DNA from 2 places in the Bifidobacterium sp. SO1 genome. Region 1 is predicted to be linked to the other one. Evidence: riboswitches for the same ligand, from Rfam matches in the RefSeq annotation. Region 1 holds a riboswitch; the other holds the start of a gene.
What was found. A riboswitch is a leader RNA that binds a small molecule or an ion and turns the genes downstream of it on or off. The one in region 1 is predicted to bind thiamine pyrophosphate.
Positions count from the first base shown of each region.

Region 2: it holds a riboswitch for thiamine pyrophosphate, as region 1 does, so the genes downstream of both, JS541_RS04380 (hydroxyethylthiazole kinase) here and thiS (sulfur carrier protein ThiS) in region 1, are expected to answer to the same signal.

Region 1 covers NZ_JAFEJR010000009.1:108,956-116,219, forward strand. Annotated here, with positions in the region: gene upp (uracil phosphoribosyltransferase) at 1-589, opposite strand, end outside; gene JS541_RS08765 (amino acid permease) at 942-2,420, shown strand; gene JS541_RS08770 (thiazole synthase) at 2,434-3,357, opposite strand; gene thiS (sulfur carrier protein ThiS) at 3,443-3,637, opposite strand; TPP riboswitch at 3,899-4,002, opposite strand; gene JS541_RS08780 (aldo/keto reductase) at 4,111-5,091, shown strand; gene JS541_RS08785 (phenylpyruvate tautomerase MIF-related protein) at 5,214-5,561, opposite strand; gene JS541_RS08790 (alpha-amylase family glycosyl hydrolase) at 5,636-7,264, opposite strand, start outside.
Region 2 covers NZ_JAFEJR010000003.1:181,058-188,321, forward strand. Annotated here, with positions in the region: gene JS541_RS04365 (thiamine-binding protein) at 1-127, opposite strand, end outside; gene JS541_RS04370 (bifunctional hydroxymethylpyrimidine kinase/phosphomethylpyrimidine kinase) at 261-1,127, opposite strand; gene thiC (phosphomethylpyrimidine synthase ThiC) at 1,157-3,796, opposite strand; gene JS541_RS04380 (hydroxyethylthiazole kinase) at 3,958-4,953, opposite strand; TPP riboswitch at 4,945-5,052, opposite strand; gene JS541_RS04385 (glycine--tRNA ligase) at 5,221-6,696, shown strand; gene dusB (tRNA dihydrouridine synthase DusB) at 6,900-7,264, shown strand, end outside.

The DNA.
Region 1 (7,264 bases):
TGTAGCACTTCTCGTTGAGCTTCTCGTCGACCGCGCACACGACGACCTTGAAATCGATGGACGGGTCGATGTGCTCCTGCACGAACTGGATGCCTTCCGGCGCGGCGATGATGCACACCGCGGTGACATCCTTGGCGCCGCGCTCGGCCAGATAATGCGTGGCGGCGACGAGCGTACCACCGGTGGCGAGCATCGGGTCGATGAGGAAGCACTGGCGGCCGGTCAGGTCGTCGGGCAGGCGGTTCGCGTAGGTGATCTGCTGGGTCGGGTGCTCCTCGTCGCGCTTCATGCCGAGGAAGCCGACTTCGGCGGACGGGATCATCTTGGTCATGCCGTCGAGCATGCCGAGGCCGGCGCGCAGCACGGGCACGATGATCGGGCGGGGTTCGGCGATGTGCTTGCCGATCATCGGGGCGACCGGCGTTTCGATCGGCTTGTCGACCACGTCGAGGTTGCGGGTGGCCTCGTATGCCTCCAGCATGACGAGTTCGGAGACGAGCTCGCGGAAGGTGGCGGAGGAGGTGTTCTTATCGCGCAGGACGGTGAGCTTGTGCTCGACCAGCGGGTGATTCAAAACAGTGAGTTCCATAAGACCCAAGCGTACTACGAAAGCCCCGCGCAATCGCTGGCCGGGGAGGGGTGCCGCGCCGGACGTTTTGGGATGGCGGCGGGCGGGGACGTGTGTCTCGCCGGACGGACTGCCGCGCCGGATGATTGCTCGATACGTTGACGCACCGCGCGTCTATTCGGACGTCGGCGCCGCATCGTCCGGCGCCATATCGTTCCGACATCGCCCGGAATCGGACGGATCGCACGGCGGTCGCGCGGGACGGCATACAATAGCGGCCATTGCATACGGTTGCATCGATTGGCGATACGCGAACCGATGCACGTCCGATCGACCGGCTCTCTGCAACGAGAGCAAGAGAGAAAGAAGCAAGATGGCAGCATCACCCGTCCCAACCACGTCTCGCCACCCACGTGAGACCGACGACGTCCCCGTTCCCGCAACCCTGCGAAAATCGCTGAAAAACCGCCACATCCAGCTCATCGCCCTCGGTGGCGCGATTGGCACCGGCCTGTTCTACGGTTCGAGTGAGTCGATCAGCCTCGCCGGCCCGAGCATCCTGCTCGCTTACCTGGTCGGCGGTCTCGCGATCTTCATGATCGTGCGAGCGTTGTCCGAAATGTCGGTCGAAGACCCGAAGGCCGGCGCGTTCAGCTACTACGCCACCCGCTACTGGTCGAAGCGCGCGGGCTTCGTCTCCGGCTGGAACTACTGGTTCAACTACATCCTCGTGTCGATGGTCGAGCTGTCGGTCGTCGGCTCATTTGTCAACTACTGGTTCCCGAACATTCCGCAGTGGGTGTCCGCGGCCGTGTTTCTCGTCGTGATCGCCGCCGCGAACCTGCTCGGCGTGAGCAAGTTCGGCGAGTTCGAATTTTGGTTCGCGATCATCAAGATCGTGGCCGTCGTCGCGATGATCCTCGGCGGTCTCGCGGTACTCGTCGCCAATCTCCCGACCGCGTCCGGCATCAAGGCCAGCTTCGCGAACTGGTTCGCGATCGACGGCGGTTTCTTCCCGCACGGCCTCATGCAGCGCACGGCCGACGGCCAGTGGACCGGTCTGCTCATGGCCCTGTGCGTCGTGATGTTCAGCTTCGGCGGCACCGAACTGATCGGCATCACCGCGGGCGAGACCGAGAACCCGCGCACCACGATCCCGCGTGCCACGAACGGCATCATCTGGCGCATCCTCGTGTTCTACATCGGCGCGCTCGGCGTGATCATGGCCGTGGTGCCGTGGAACACGATCGACGGCAAGTCCAGCCCGTTCGTGCAGATCTTCGACTCGGTGGGCGTGCACGCGGCCGCCGGCATCCTCAACTTCGTGTGCCTGACCGCCGTGATGAGCGTCTACAACTCCGGCCTGTACGCGAACTCGCGCATGCTGTACTCGCTCGCCAAGCAGGGCAACGCACCCGCGTACCTCGGCAAGCTCAACTCGCGCGGCGTGCCGGTCGCGGGCGTGATCACCTCCGCGATCATCACCGCGCTGGCCGTAGTTGTCGTGTTCCTGTGGCCGGAGTTCGCGTTCAACTATCTCATGTCGATCGCGACGATCGCCGGCGTGATCAACTGGTCGATGATCATGATCACGGAAGTGCACTTCCGCAAGGTCGTCGCGGCCGGCGACGGTCCGGCCGAACTTGCCGGACTGCAGGGCAAGACGGCGTTGGACGCGATCCACTTCAAGCTGCCGTTCGCGCGCGTGATGCCGTATATCGTGCTCGCGTTCCTTGCGCTCGTCGTGGTGCTCATGTGCTTCTCGCCGAGCTACCGCGTGGCCGTGGTCGCCGGCGTGATCTGGCTGGCGATTCTGCTCGCCGCCTACCAGATCACGCAGGTGCGCAAGTAATCACGCGCGGTAATCACTTGCTGGCAGAGAGATAGTCGGCCGCGTTGGTCGGGCTGGACGGCACCGCATGACCCTCGGTCACGGTGCCGAGGCCCGCAAGATACGCTTCGCGGCCGGCCTCGATCGCGTGCTTGAACGCGCGCGCCATCACCGGGATGTTGCCCGCGGACGCGATCGCCGTATACGCCATCACCGCGTCCGCGCCCATCTCCATCGCCTCGGCGGCCTGGCTCGGCCGGCCGATACCCGCGTCGATGATGACCGGCACATGCGCGTTGGCGATGATCACCTCGATGAAATCGCGCATCCGCAGCCCCTTGTTCGAGCCGATCAGCGAGCCGAGCGGCATCACGCACGCCGCGCCCGCCTCCTCAAGCTGCCGCGCCGCGATCGGGTCCGGGAACATGTACGGCATCACCACGAACCCCTCCTTCGCGAGCATCTCGGTCGCGCGGATCGTCTCCGCGTTGTCCGGCAACAGGTACTTCGTCTCGTGCTCGATCTCGACCTTCACGAAATCGGTCTGGCACACCTCGCGGGCGAGTCGCGCGATGCGCACCGCCTCTTCCGCGTTGCGCGCGCCCGACGTGTTCGGCAGCATCGTGATGCCCTTGGGGATGTAGTCGAGCAGGTTGTTCTCGGTGGTGCGGCAGCGGCGCAGCGCCATCGTGACGATCTGCGTGCCCGCGTTCTCGATCGTGGCCTTGATGAGGTTCAGATCGTAGCGGCCCGAACCGAGGATGAACCGGCTCGTGAACTTGTGCCCGCCGAGGATGAGCGGATCGGCGTCGCCGGTCGCAATCGCGTCGTAGGCGTGGGCGTCCGGCTCGGGCAGCAGCGCGGTGTTCGTGGCAGTGCCGACGAGTTCGTCGAGCGTCGGTTCGGTGGGCGAAACGTTGGGTTCGGTGGATGGTGCAGTCATGGTTACTCCAGTCATGGTTACTCCTTCGTATTCGATGTCGTATGGATGCCGTTGGTTGCCGCGGCATGCCCGTTGCCGGTCGTCACGGCCGTCACGGCCGTCAGCCGCCCTGCACGAACGTGACGATCTCCACGGTGTCGGTGCCCTTGAGCATCGTCTGCGCGCGCTTTGCCCGCGGCACGATCTCGCCGTTGAGCTCGACGGCCACACGGGCCGGCTTGAATCCCTTGCGCTCGATGAACTCGGCGACGCTGATCGGCCCGTCGAGCTGCTCCTCCTGACCGTTGACGATCATCGGTTCCCCTTCCCCGGCCGCGCCGGATTCGAAAAAAAGGGTCGCTGAAGCAGCCGTACCCTGTGAGGTGGTGCGCCCCTTCATGACCCTTGTCGTAAGTATCACTGGTTGTTCTTGAATTATGTTGAGTTGTCGCGCAAACGATCATCCGAACAGCGGCGCGGCGACACGGTGACGAGTCCGCGCGCAACGACGATGCAACGGATGCGAAAACCCGCGCAGACTGAAAAAATGATCGCGAACCGCCGCGCATCGATTGCGACGGCGAAACAACCCGTTTCCTTACGGCGGCATGACCCGCATCAAGTTGACGGTCGAAGTTCGCGACTTCCTCTCAGCCCAGCCGGGCTCCCGTTCGGTTGCGTGACCATCATAAGCCCCGGGGTGCGACAGGGCATCCAGCGGCGGTGCGATCCGCCGTGAAACGATGAAGCAGCGTATCCGCGTCAGGGGCTCGCACGATGATGGGCGGTATGACGACGTTGCAACATGGCACTGATTTCGCGAACACGGTCGATTTCGCGGGGCATCGCATCTCCAGGCTCGGCATGGGCACGATGGCGCTCGCCATCGAGGGACGTCCGGACCGTGAGACGGCGATCGGCACGATCCACGCCGCGCTCGACGCCGGCGTGCGCTACCTCGACACCGCGTGGTCGTACTACCTGCCGACCGCTCCGGGCGCGGACGGCACGGGCGTTCCCGGCGATTTCGGGTACGGCGAAATGCTGGTGCGCGACGCGCTCGCCAGTTGGGACGGTCCGCGCGGCGAGGTGCTGGTGGCGACGAAAACCGGATACCGGCGCACGATCGACACGGACGTCGCGGCAGGGGAGGCTGTGGCGCAGGACGACCGCCAACGATTGCAGGCGGCCGGCAGCCGGTACGGTTGGATGGCCGATTCGCGGCCCGAGACGATGATCCGCGACGCGAAGGAATCGGCGCGTCACCTTGGCGTGGACGCGCTCGACCTGCTGTATTCGCACGGTCCCGATCCGGCCGTGCCGTACGAGGATCAGATCGGCGCGCTCAGGACGCTGCTCGACGAAGGCGTGATTCGCTACGCCGGCATCTCCCGCGTGAACAACGCGCAGATCGACACGGCCCGCGCGATCCTCGGCGACAAGCTGATCGCCGTGCAGAACCAGTTCTCGCCCTCGCACCCCGATCCGGAACATACGATGGAGCATTGCGCCGAACTCGGGCTTGATTTCGTGTGCTGGTCGCCGCTCGGCGGGTTCCTCGACCCGTTCGACCGGCATGCGTACGATCCGTTCCGTGCGGTTGCTGCCGCGCGTGGCGTCTCGTACCAGCGGGTGGTGCTCGCATGGGAGCTGACCCGGTACGACCGTCTGTTCACGATCCCGAGCGCCCGCAATCCGCATGAGATCAACGATTCGTTCGCCGCGACTGATCTGCGGCTGACCCCGGACGAACTCGCGCTGCTCGGCTGAGACCGGGCGAAACAACAGAGGCGTGGCGGTTTTCTCTCGCTGAGCGCTGGCTCAGCGAGAGAAAACCGCCACGCCTCATAACAGCGCGCTGTATGCGGCCGCGATGGAGCTGTGACAACTAACTAGAAGTTGCCGCCGTTCCACCCCCAGTCCGTCGTCGCCGTGTAGCGGATGTACGTGCGGTCCTGCGGAATGCCCAGCGTGCCCTCGAGCGCCGCCATGATCGACTCGGTCAGCTTCTCCCACGCCGAACCGGGCACGGAACGACCGAACACGTTCACCTCGACGTACGCCGCCGGCTTGTCGTCGGATCCGGCGAAGTAGATCGGCATGTCGTCCTCGAACGGGCACATCAGCCAGCCTTCGGACTTGCCGGGCACCGCGCTGATCGCCTTGCCGTACGCGGCCTTGAGCGCCTCGCGCTGCTCGGGCGTGGTCTTGACGGAGACGTGGGTGTGAATAACGGGCATGATTCCTCCTTGATACGTGTGTATCGTTGCCGCTTCCATCCTAATCGCCGTCGCGGCGGCGGAACAGCCGTGCGTCAGCCGAGGATGACGAAGGACTGCGGAGGCAGCGTGAGCGTGGCGCCGTCGACCGCGGGTTCGCCGATGGCGAGGCGGACGGCGGGGGACTGCGCGGCGAATTCGGTCGGGAGCGTGACCGTTTCGGTCTCACGACCGGGATTCATGGCGATGAGGAGGGGAAGACTGCCTGACTCGTTGCGCTCGCCCGAAGAGTCGACCGGAGTGCGCAGATAGGCGAAGACACGGCCGGATTCAGGTGCAGCGACCGGTTCGAACGCCGCGTTGGACCTCAGCGCGGGGGAGTCGGCGCGCAATGCCAGCAGCGACGTGATCCAGTGGTACAGCGAGTCGGCGCGTGCGGATTCCGATGCGACCGTAGGAACGGTCACAGGCGAGACGGCGCCGGTTGCGTCATGGGCCGTATCACCCGCCGGTTCGACCGGCAGATACAGCGCATCGGCGGGCGCGGCGGAGAAGCCAAGATTCGGCAGATCGCCGTCCCACTGCATCGGCGTTCGGCTGCCGGTGCGCGTGTAGCCGCCTTCCTTCGTGGGCAGGTCGCGGTATCGCATGCCGATCTCGTCGCCGTAATACACGAACGGGCAGCCGGGCATCGTCAGCAGCATGCCGAAGGCGATCTTGCGCTCGCGTTCGGTCAGTCGCGGCGCGAACCGTCGCGTGTCGTGGTTGCAGGAGATCAGATCGAAGAGGCCGCCCGCGCGCTCGCAGTCGCGCAACTGCGGCAGGTACTGGTCGAGGAACGGCTTGATCGACGCGCCGGAATCCGCGTTGAAGTAGCTCAGATCGCCGTCGTGGTCGAACGGGGTGTCGGTGTTGCGCAGGAGCATGTTGTAGCCGTTCGGCTTGCCGTCCCAGCGCCAGTCGAGGTAGAAGTCCATGTCGAAGCCGGCCTGCATGGACTCGTAGGGGCGGCCCCATTCGGAGACGAACGCGGCGGCCGGGAACTCGGGGCGGATCTTCGAGAACATGTACTGCCAGGTACGGATGGTGGCCGGCTTGCCTTCGTCGTCGTGCTTGACGAGGCTATCGGCCATGTCGACGCGGAAGCCGTCTGCGCCGCGCGACAGCCAGAAGCGCATGACGTCGACCATCGCGTCGCAGGTGGCGAGGGCTTCGGGGCCGAGTGCGGCGTGCTGCCAGGATTGGCGCGGGTGCGCGAAGCCGTAGTTGAGTGCGGGCTGGCATTTGAAGAAGTTGATGATATAGGTGCCGTCGCGTGGGGTTTCGCCGCCGATGAAGGGCAGGCCGTCGCCGCCGGCGATCCACGAGTCGGTCCAGATATAGCGGGAGGCGAGGGTGGGGTTGTGATCAGTGATTGTTCCCGTATTGTCATCTCGATCGGAGCCGGCTCCCATGTTGTCATCTCGACCGGAGCGTAGCGGAGTGGAGAGATCTTTGGCGGGGACTGCCTCGGTAAGATTTCTCGACTCCGCTTCGCTTCGCTCGAAATGACATTTAGTGGGAGTGCCTTCGTTCTGCTCGCAATGACAATCAGAGGAAGGGGCGGCGGAGGGAATGATCTCGCCGCGATTGGTCGTGTTGGGTTGGGAGGAGGCGTGGAACCAGGGGTGTTCTTCGCTGGTGTGGCCGGGGACGAGGTCGAGCAGGACTCGGATGCCGCGTTC
Region 2 (7,264 bases), on a different contig from region 1:
ACGGCGAGACCTCGGAGCCAGCGCCGGAGACGGACACCTGAATCGCGGCGACCGTGTTGAGGTAGGGCTTGCCGGTCTTCGGGTCGATGGGGACTTCCTGCTTGACGGCATTGCGATCAATAGGCATGATGGTTGCTCCTTTGTGTTCAACGGCTCGGTCCTGCAATTACGGACGCGCCGTTGGCGCGGCGGATTTTTGCCTTCGTTCGGCTTTCGCCTCGCTCAGGGCTCGCCTACAGGAAGCCCACAGGGCTTCCTGCTTAACGGCTCGCCCATGCGTGGTCCATCGGGCCGGAACCGTGGCCGAGATTGAGTTGGGCATTGAGCGCGCCGGTCAGATAGTTCTTGGCGTGCCGGATCGCGTCGGGCAGCAGCTCGCCTTTGGCGAGGTTCGCGGCGATGGCCGACGACAGCGTGCACCCGGTGCCATGCGTGTTCGGATTATCGACGCGCGTACCCGGGAACCATGTCGCGGTGCAGTCCGGTCCGACCAGCAGATCGTTCGCGTCGGTCACGCCGTGCCCGCCCTTGACGAGTACCGCGCAGCCATATCGGCCGGCCACGGTGCGGCCGGCCTGTTCCATCGCGGCATGCGCGTCATCGGCCTGTGCGAGCGGCGAGACGGCAGGGGAGAACCATTGCGCGGTGTCGAGCGCGGCGGACTGATGCTGGATCAATCCGACCAGCTCCTCGGTTTCGGGGATGTTCGGCGTGACCAGCGTCGCCAGCGGGAACAGCCGTTCGGTGAGGGCCGCGATCGCGTCATCGTCGATGAGCTTCGCGCCGGACGTGGCGACCATGACCGGGTCGAGCACGATGTTGCGCGCGTGATGCGCGGCGAGACGGTCGGCGATCGTCTCGATGATCCCGGCCGACGAGACCATGCCGATTTTGACGGCCGCCGGCGGGATGTCCGCGAACACCGCGTCGATCTGCGCGGCGACCATGCTCGCCGGCACGTTCTCGACCGCGGTGACGCCCATCGTGTTCTGCGCGGTGATCGCCGTGATCGCGGACATGCCGAACACGCCGTTGGCGAGCATGGTCTTGAGATCGGCCTGCATGCCCGCCCCGCCGGACGAATCCGACCCGGAGATCGCCAGTACGGCGGGAAGCGTGGTGGGCATGCAAGTTCCTTTCTGTTGATGGATACGGGTCACTGGGCGGTGGTGTAGAGCTTGCCGCCCTGCTCCTTGAACTTCTCGCTCATCGCGGCCATGCCCTTGGCGATCTCCTCGGCGGACTCGTTGACGATCTGCTCCTGCTGAGCGGCGTTGCCGAACTGCTTGCGGATGTTCTGCGAGATGGCCATCGAGCAGAACTTCGGGCCGCACATCGAGCAGAAGTGCGCCATCTTCGCCGGCTCGGCCGGCAGCGTGTCGTCGTGGAACGCGATCGCGGTGTCCGGATCGTAGCTCAGGTTGAACTGGTCGAGCCAACGGAACTCGAAGCGGGCCTTCGAGATCGCAAGATCACGATCCTGCGCGTGCGGGTGGTGCTTGGCGATGTCGGCCGCATGACAGGCGATCTTGTACGCGATCACGCCCTGCTTGACGTCGTCCTTGTTCGGCAGACCCAGATGTTCCTTCGGCGTCACGTAGCACAGCATGGCCGTGCCGTAGCGGGCGATCTCCACGCCGCCGATCGCGGACGTGATGTGGTCGTAACCCGGCGCGGTATCGGTCGTCAGCGGCCCCAGCGTGTAGAACGGCGCGTCGTTGCAGATCGCCTTCTCCATCTCGATGTTCATGCGCACCGTGTCGAACGGGATGTGGCCCGGGCCTTCGATCATGACCTGCACGTCCTTGGCCCACGCGCGCTTGGTCAGCTCGCCCAGCGTCATCAGCTCGGCCAGCTGCGCCGGATCGTTCGCGTCCGCAAGCGAACCCGGACGCAGGCCGTCGCCCAACGAGAACGCGACGTCGTACTTGGCGAAGATGTCGCACAGCTCGTCGAAGTGCGTGTACAGGAAGCTTTCCTGATGATGCTGCAGGCACCATTCGGCCATGATCGAACCGCCGCGCGAGACGATGCCGGTCACGCGGTTCGCGGTCAGCGGCACGAAGCGTAGCAGCACGCCCGCGTGGATGGTCATATAGTCGACGCCCTGCTCGCACTGTTCGATCACGGTGTCGCGGAACAGCTCCCAGCTCAGCTTCGACGCGTCGTCCTCGACCTTCTCCAGCGCCTGATACATCGGCACGGTGCCGATCGGGACAGGGGAGTTGCGCAGAATCCATTCGCGCGTGGTATGGATGTCGTTGCCGGTGGACAGGTCCATGACCGTGTCCGCGCCCCACTTGGTGGCCCACGTCAGCTTCTCGACCTCCTCGTCGATGGACGAGGTGACGGCCGAGTTGCCCATGTTCGCGTTGAGCTTGGTGAGGAACGCGGAACCGATGATCATCGGCTCCGCCTCGGGGTGGTTGATGTTGCACGGCATGACCGCGCGGCCAGCGGCGAGTTCGGAACGCACCAGCTCGACGTCGCAGTTCTCACGCTCGGCCACGTACTTCATCTCAGGGGTGATGATGCCGTGGCGGGCGTACCACATCTGCGTGATCGGGTGGTCCTTGGCCTTGAGCGGGTTGTGCTTGCGGCCGCGCCATTCCTTGGTGGCCTTGCCGCGCTTGATGGCGCGCTTGCCGTCGTCCGCGAGGTTGCGTTCGCGGCCCTCGTACTCCTCAACGTCGCCGCGGTCGAGGATCCAGTCGAGGCGCAGGGGCTTCAGACCCTCCTTCGGATCGCACTTGGGGCCTTCGGTGTTGTAGTCGTGGAACGGCGGGTTCGGGCCGACGCCGGGCGTGTCCGAGAGCTTAATCTCGGTGTACGGCACCTCGAGATCGTAGGAGCCGAACTGGTTTTCGAAATGCACCGACTTGGTTTTGCGGATATGCGCCTTGTCGCGCTGCTTGGAGCCGCGGGCTGCGATGTCGACGCGCTGCTGCTTGGCGAGCTTCTGCGCCTCCTTGGCCTCCTTCGCGTTGGTGAACTTCGGCTCGGCGGACTCGGCGGCTGCGCCTTCGCTGGTTTCCGGCTTGGCGATCACGCGCTTGGCGTAGCCGTGCTTCGCGTCGCCGCGCACGGCCTTCCAGCCCTCGACCATCGCGCGGGTCGCGGCCTGCGGATCGTCCGCACCGGCGATCGCGGAGACAGCGAACCAGCCGGCGGCCTTGGTGTGCGCGAGCATGTCCATGTCGGCCGCGGTCACGCCGCCGCCGACCACGACCGGGAAGTCGCAGGCCGAGCAGATCGTGTTGATCTGGTCCGCGTCGAGCGTGCGGCCGGAACCGTCATTGCCACCGACCGAAGCCTCGGGCTTGGTCGTGGAAACGTGCAGCGGACCGGCGCCGATGTAGTCGATGCAGCCGTCGGGCAGCTCGTTGATGATCTTGACGAGGCTTTCGGTCTCCGCCGACAGGCCGACGATCGCGTCGTCGCCGAGCATCGCGCGGGCCTCGCGCGGCTCCATGTCGGTCTGGCCGATGTGCACGCCGTCGACCTTGATGCCCTTGTTGCGGCACTGCCACACGACATCCACGCGGTCATCGATCACGAACGCGACCGAATCGGACTTGTCGTTGTCCTCGATGATCTGCGCGATGTCCTGGGCAAGCGAGGTGATCTCCTTGGCGTCGGCATCCTTGGCGCGCAGCTGGATGAACGTCGCGCCGCCGCGCAGCGCCTCCTCGATCACATCGGTGACCGGTCGGTCGTGCGTGTCCTGCGGGCCGACGACGAAATACGCGGACAGGTCGAACGAGTCGCGCATCGATGCGAATGGATAGTTGTTCATGTGGTTTTCCTTTTGGGTTGATTAATAGGAAAGTCTTGGTTGATGTTGGATTGGTGCTGGCGGAGCCTTGGCTCCCTCGGCTGAGGGAGCTGGCAGCCGAAGGCTGACTGAGGGAGCGTAGATGGTGTGACCTTGATCTGTTTCTGACTGCCGGAATGCCGTTACCCCGTCACGATCGCGGAACCCGCCACCTGTGCGGGCGTGAGGTTCCACAACGCATCGAGGAAGTGCGGCTGGAACGTGCCCGGGCCGTCCGACTTCGCCTCGGCGATCTCGCCGGCGCGGTTGAACAGCAGCGAGGCTGCCAGCGCGGCCGTCAGTGGTTCGGCGACCGCTAGGTACGTCGCGGTCACGCCGCCCAGCGAGCAGCCGGCACCGGTGATCTTCGCCATCAGCGCGCTGCCGCCCGGCAGGCGGTAGACCTGCTCGCCGTCGGTCACGAGATCGACCTTGCCGGACACGGCCACCGCCGCCGTGCCGTGCGGCGCGGATCGAGCGAGGAACGCCGCCAGCGTCTTCGCCGGTTCGACCGCCGCATCAACCTCGTCCACCGACTCCACGCCGGCCGGCCGGCTCGCCTCGTCGGGGGAGACCAGTCCCCACATGGTCGCCAGCGCGATGATCTCGGACGCGTTGCCGCGCACGATCGTCGGGGGAGCGGCGCGGAATGAGCGCAGGATCTCCGTGCGGGTCTTGCCGATGCCGGCCGCGACCGGGTCGAGCACCCACGGGTGGCCGGACTTGCGGAACGCGCGGGCGATCTGCGGCAGCGCATCCTTGTAGAACGGCAGCAGCGTACCGACGTTGATGTAGTCCGCGCCCGAAATCGACGCGGTGTCGATCACGTCGTCCGGCAGGAAGCTCATCGCCGCGGTGCCGCCGGCCGCGAGCTGCGCGTTCGCGACGAGGTTGATCGTCACGAAATTGGTGAACGACTGCGCCAGCGGCGTACGTTCCCTGACATCGTGCACGGCCTGTGCGATGCGCTCGCGCAGATCGGCCAGATCGGTCGGTTCGGTGGCGGTTTGATCGATGCCGGCCTGATCACAGACGGAATGGTCGATGTCGGACCGACCGGCATCTGACTGATCGGTGCCTGATTGATCGGCGCAACCGCAACAATGCGACTGCGTGTCGGTATGCGAATCTTCGCTCATATCGCTGCTCCCTACGATGGTCTTAACCAACAGGTTCTAAGGGTCAGGCTCGCGCCTCTCTCAACCCGCCGCACCGGCCGGGTTCCCCTGCATTACGCTCCCGACGCTATGCCCCAACATGGACATATCCCCGTTCTTTCGTGTCCTTCCTCTGGCGTTTCTTGCCCGCCTGTGGTATTAAGGCGCTCCTTATATCACTGTCACGCTGTGCCTATAGACTCGGGAACGCTAACTAGTCCCCAAACCGTTCAAACCAGAAGGTGCATTGTGGCTGTATCCAAACTCGATGAAGTCGTGTCCCTCGCGAAGCGTCGCGGGTTCGTGTTCCCCGCCGGAGAAATCTACGGCGGCACCCGTTCCGCGTGGGATTACGGTCCGCTCGGCGTCGCGCTGAAGGACAATATCAAGCGCGAATGGTGGCGTTCGATGGTCGTCACCCGTGGCGACGTGGTGGGCGTGGATACGTCCATCATCCTGCCGACCCCGGTGTGGGTCGCCTCTGGCCACGTGGCTGTGTTCAACGACCCGCTGGTCGAGTGCCTCAACTGCCACAAGCGCAACCGCGCCGACAAGCTGCAGGAGTCCTACGCCGAGAAACACGGCGACAAGCTGCCCGAGAACGGCATGGCCGACATCGTGTGCCCCGACTGTGGCACCCGCGGCAAGTGGACCGAACCGCGCGACTTCAACATGATGCTGCGCACGCACCTCGGCCCGGTCGAGGACGAGAACAGCCTGCACTACCTGCGCCCGGAGACCGCGCAGGGCATCTTCGTGGACTTCAAGAACGTCATGACCTCGTCTCGTTCCAAGCCGCCGTTCGGCATCGCCAACATGGGCAAGTCCTTCCGTAATGAGATCACGCCGGGCAACTTCATCTTCCGCACCCGCGAGTTCGAGCAGATGGAGATGGAGTTCTTCGTCGAGCCGGGCACCGACGAGGACTGGCACCAGTACTGGATCGACGCGCGCACCCAGTGGTACCTCGACCTCGGCGTCAAGCCGGAGAACCTGCGCCACTACGAGCATCCGAAGGACAAGCTCGCCCACTATTCGAAGCGCACCGTCGACATCGAATACAAGTTCGGCTTCCAGGGCTCTGACTGGGGCGAGCTCGAGGGCATCGCGAACCGCACCGACTTCGACCTGTCGGCGCACGCCAAGCACTCCGGCGAGGACCTGAGCTACTTCAACCAGGCCACCGGCGAGAAGTACGTGCCGTACGTCATCGAGCCGGCCGCCGGCTTGACCCGCTCCCTCATGTGCTTCCTCGTGGACGCGTACGACGTGGACGAGGCCCCGAACACCAAGGGCGGCGTCGACAAGCGCACCGTGCTGCGCCTCGACCCGCGTCTGGCCCCGATCAAGGCCGCCGTGCTGCCGCTGAGCAAGAAGCCCGAGCTGCAGACCGTCGCGCAGAACCTCGCGTCCGACCTGCGCCAGCACGAGTGGATGATCGACTACGACGAGGCCGGCGCGATCGGCCGCCGCTACCGCCGCGAGGACGAGATCGGCACCCCGCTGTGCATCACCGTCGACTTCGACACGCTCGACGACCAGGCTGTGACGATCCGCGACCGCGACACCATGAACCAGGAGCGCATCTCCCTGGACAAGGTCGCCGAGTACGTCGACGCCCGCATCGGCGAGAAGCGCACGCACGTGCCGCAAAAGCCGGTCGCGATGGGCGGCGAGGCTTGGCCGGACTCCGTGAAGATCAACGAGGCCGGCGGCCTGTACTGATCCGCTGTTCGCCGAGCGGACCTCGGCCCCCTCTGATGAGGGGGCTCCCGGCGAAGCCGGGTGGGGGAGGGAAGAAGCCATAACGCCGATCTCTCCCCCAGTCATCCTGCGGATGACAGCCCTCTCAGCAGAGGGGGCCAAGTGCGTTATTGACCTTTGTATTCGATCCGGAACCTATTCCATCAGATGAGGGACAACATATCGTGACGAACAAGGATGCTGAAACCGTGCTCACGGCGCGTGACCGCGAGCGACTCGACCCGCGCGGCGACATGGCCGCGGCTGCGGGCGACGGATCGTCGCAGCCGGCGGCCGAGCCGTCCTCGTCGGTCTCGCCGGTGACGATCGCGCCGGTCAGGCTCGGCCCGATCACCGTGCCCACTCCGGTCGTGCTCTCGCCGATGGCCGGGGTCACTAACTGGCCGTTCCGCGTGATCTGCGAGGAATATGGTCCCGACGGCCTGTACGTGGCCGAAATGATCACCGCCCGCGCGCTCGTCGCCCGCAATCCGAAGGCGCTGCGCCTGTGTCAGTTCGCGCCGAGCGAGAAGATCCGCTCGCTGCAGCT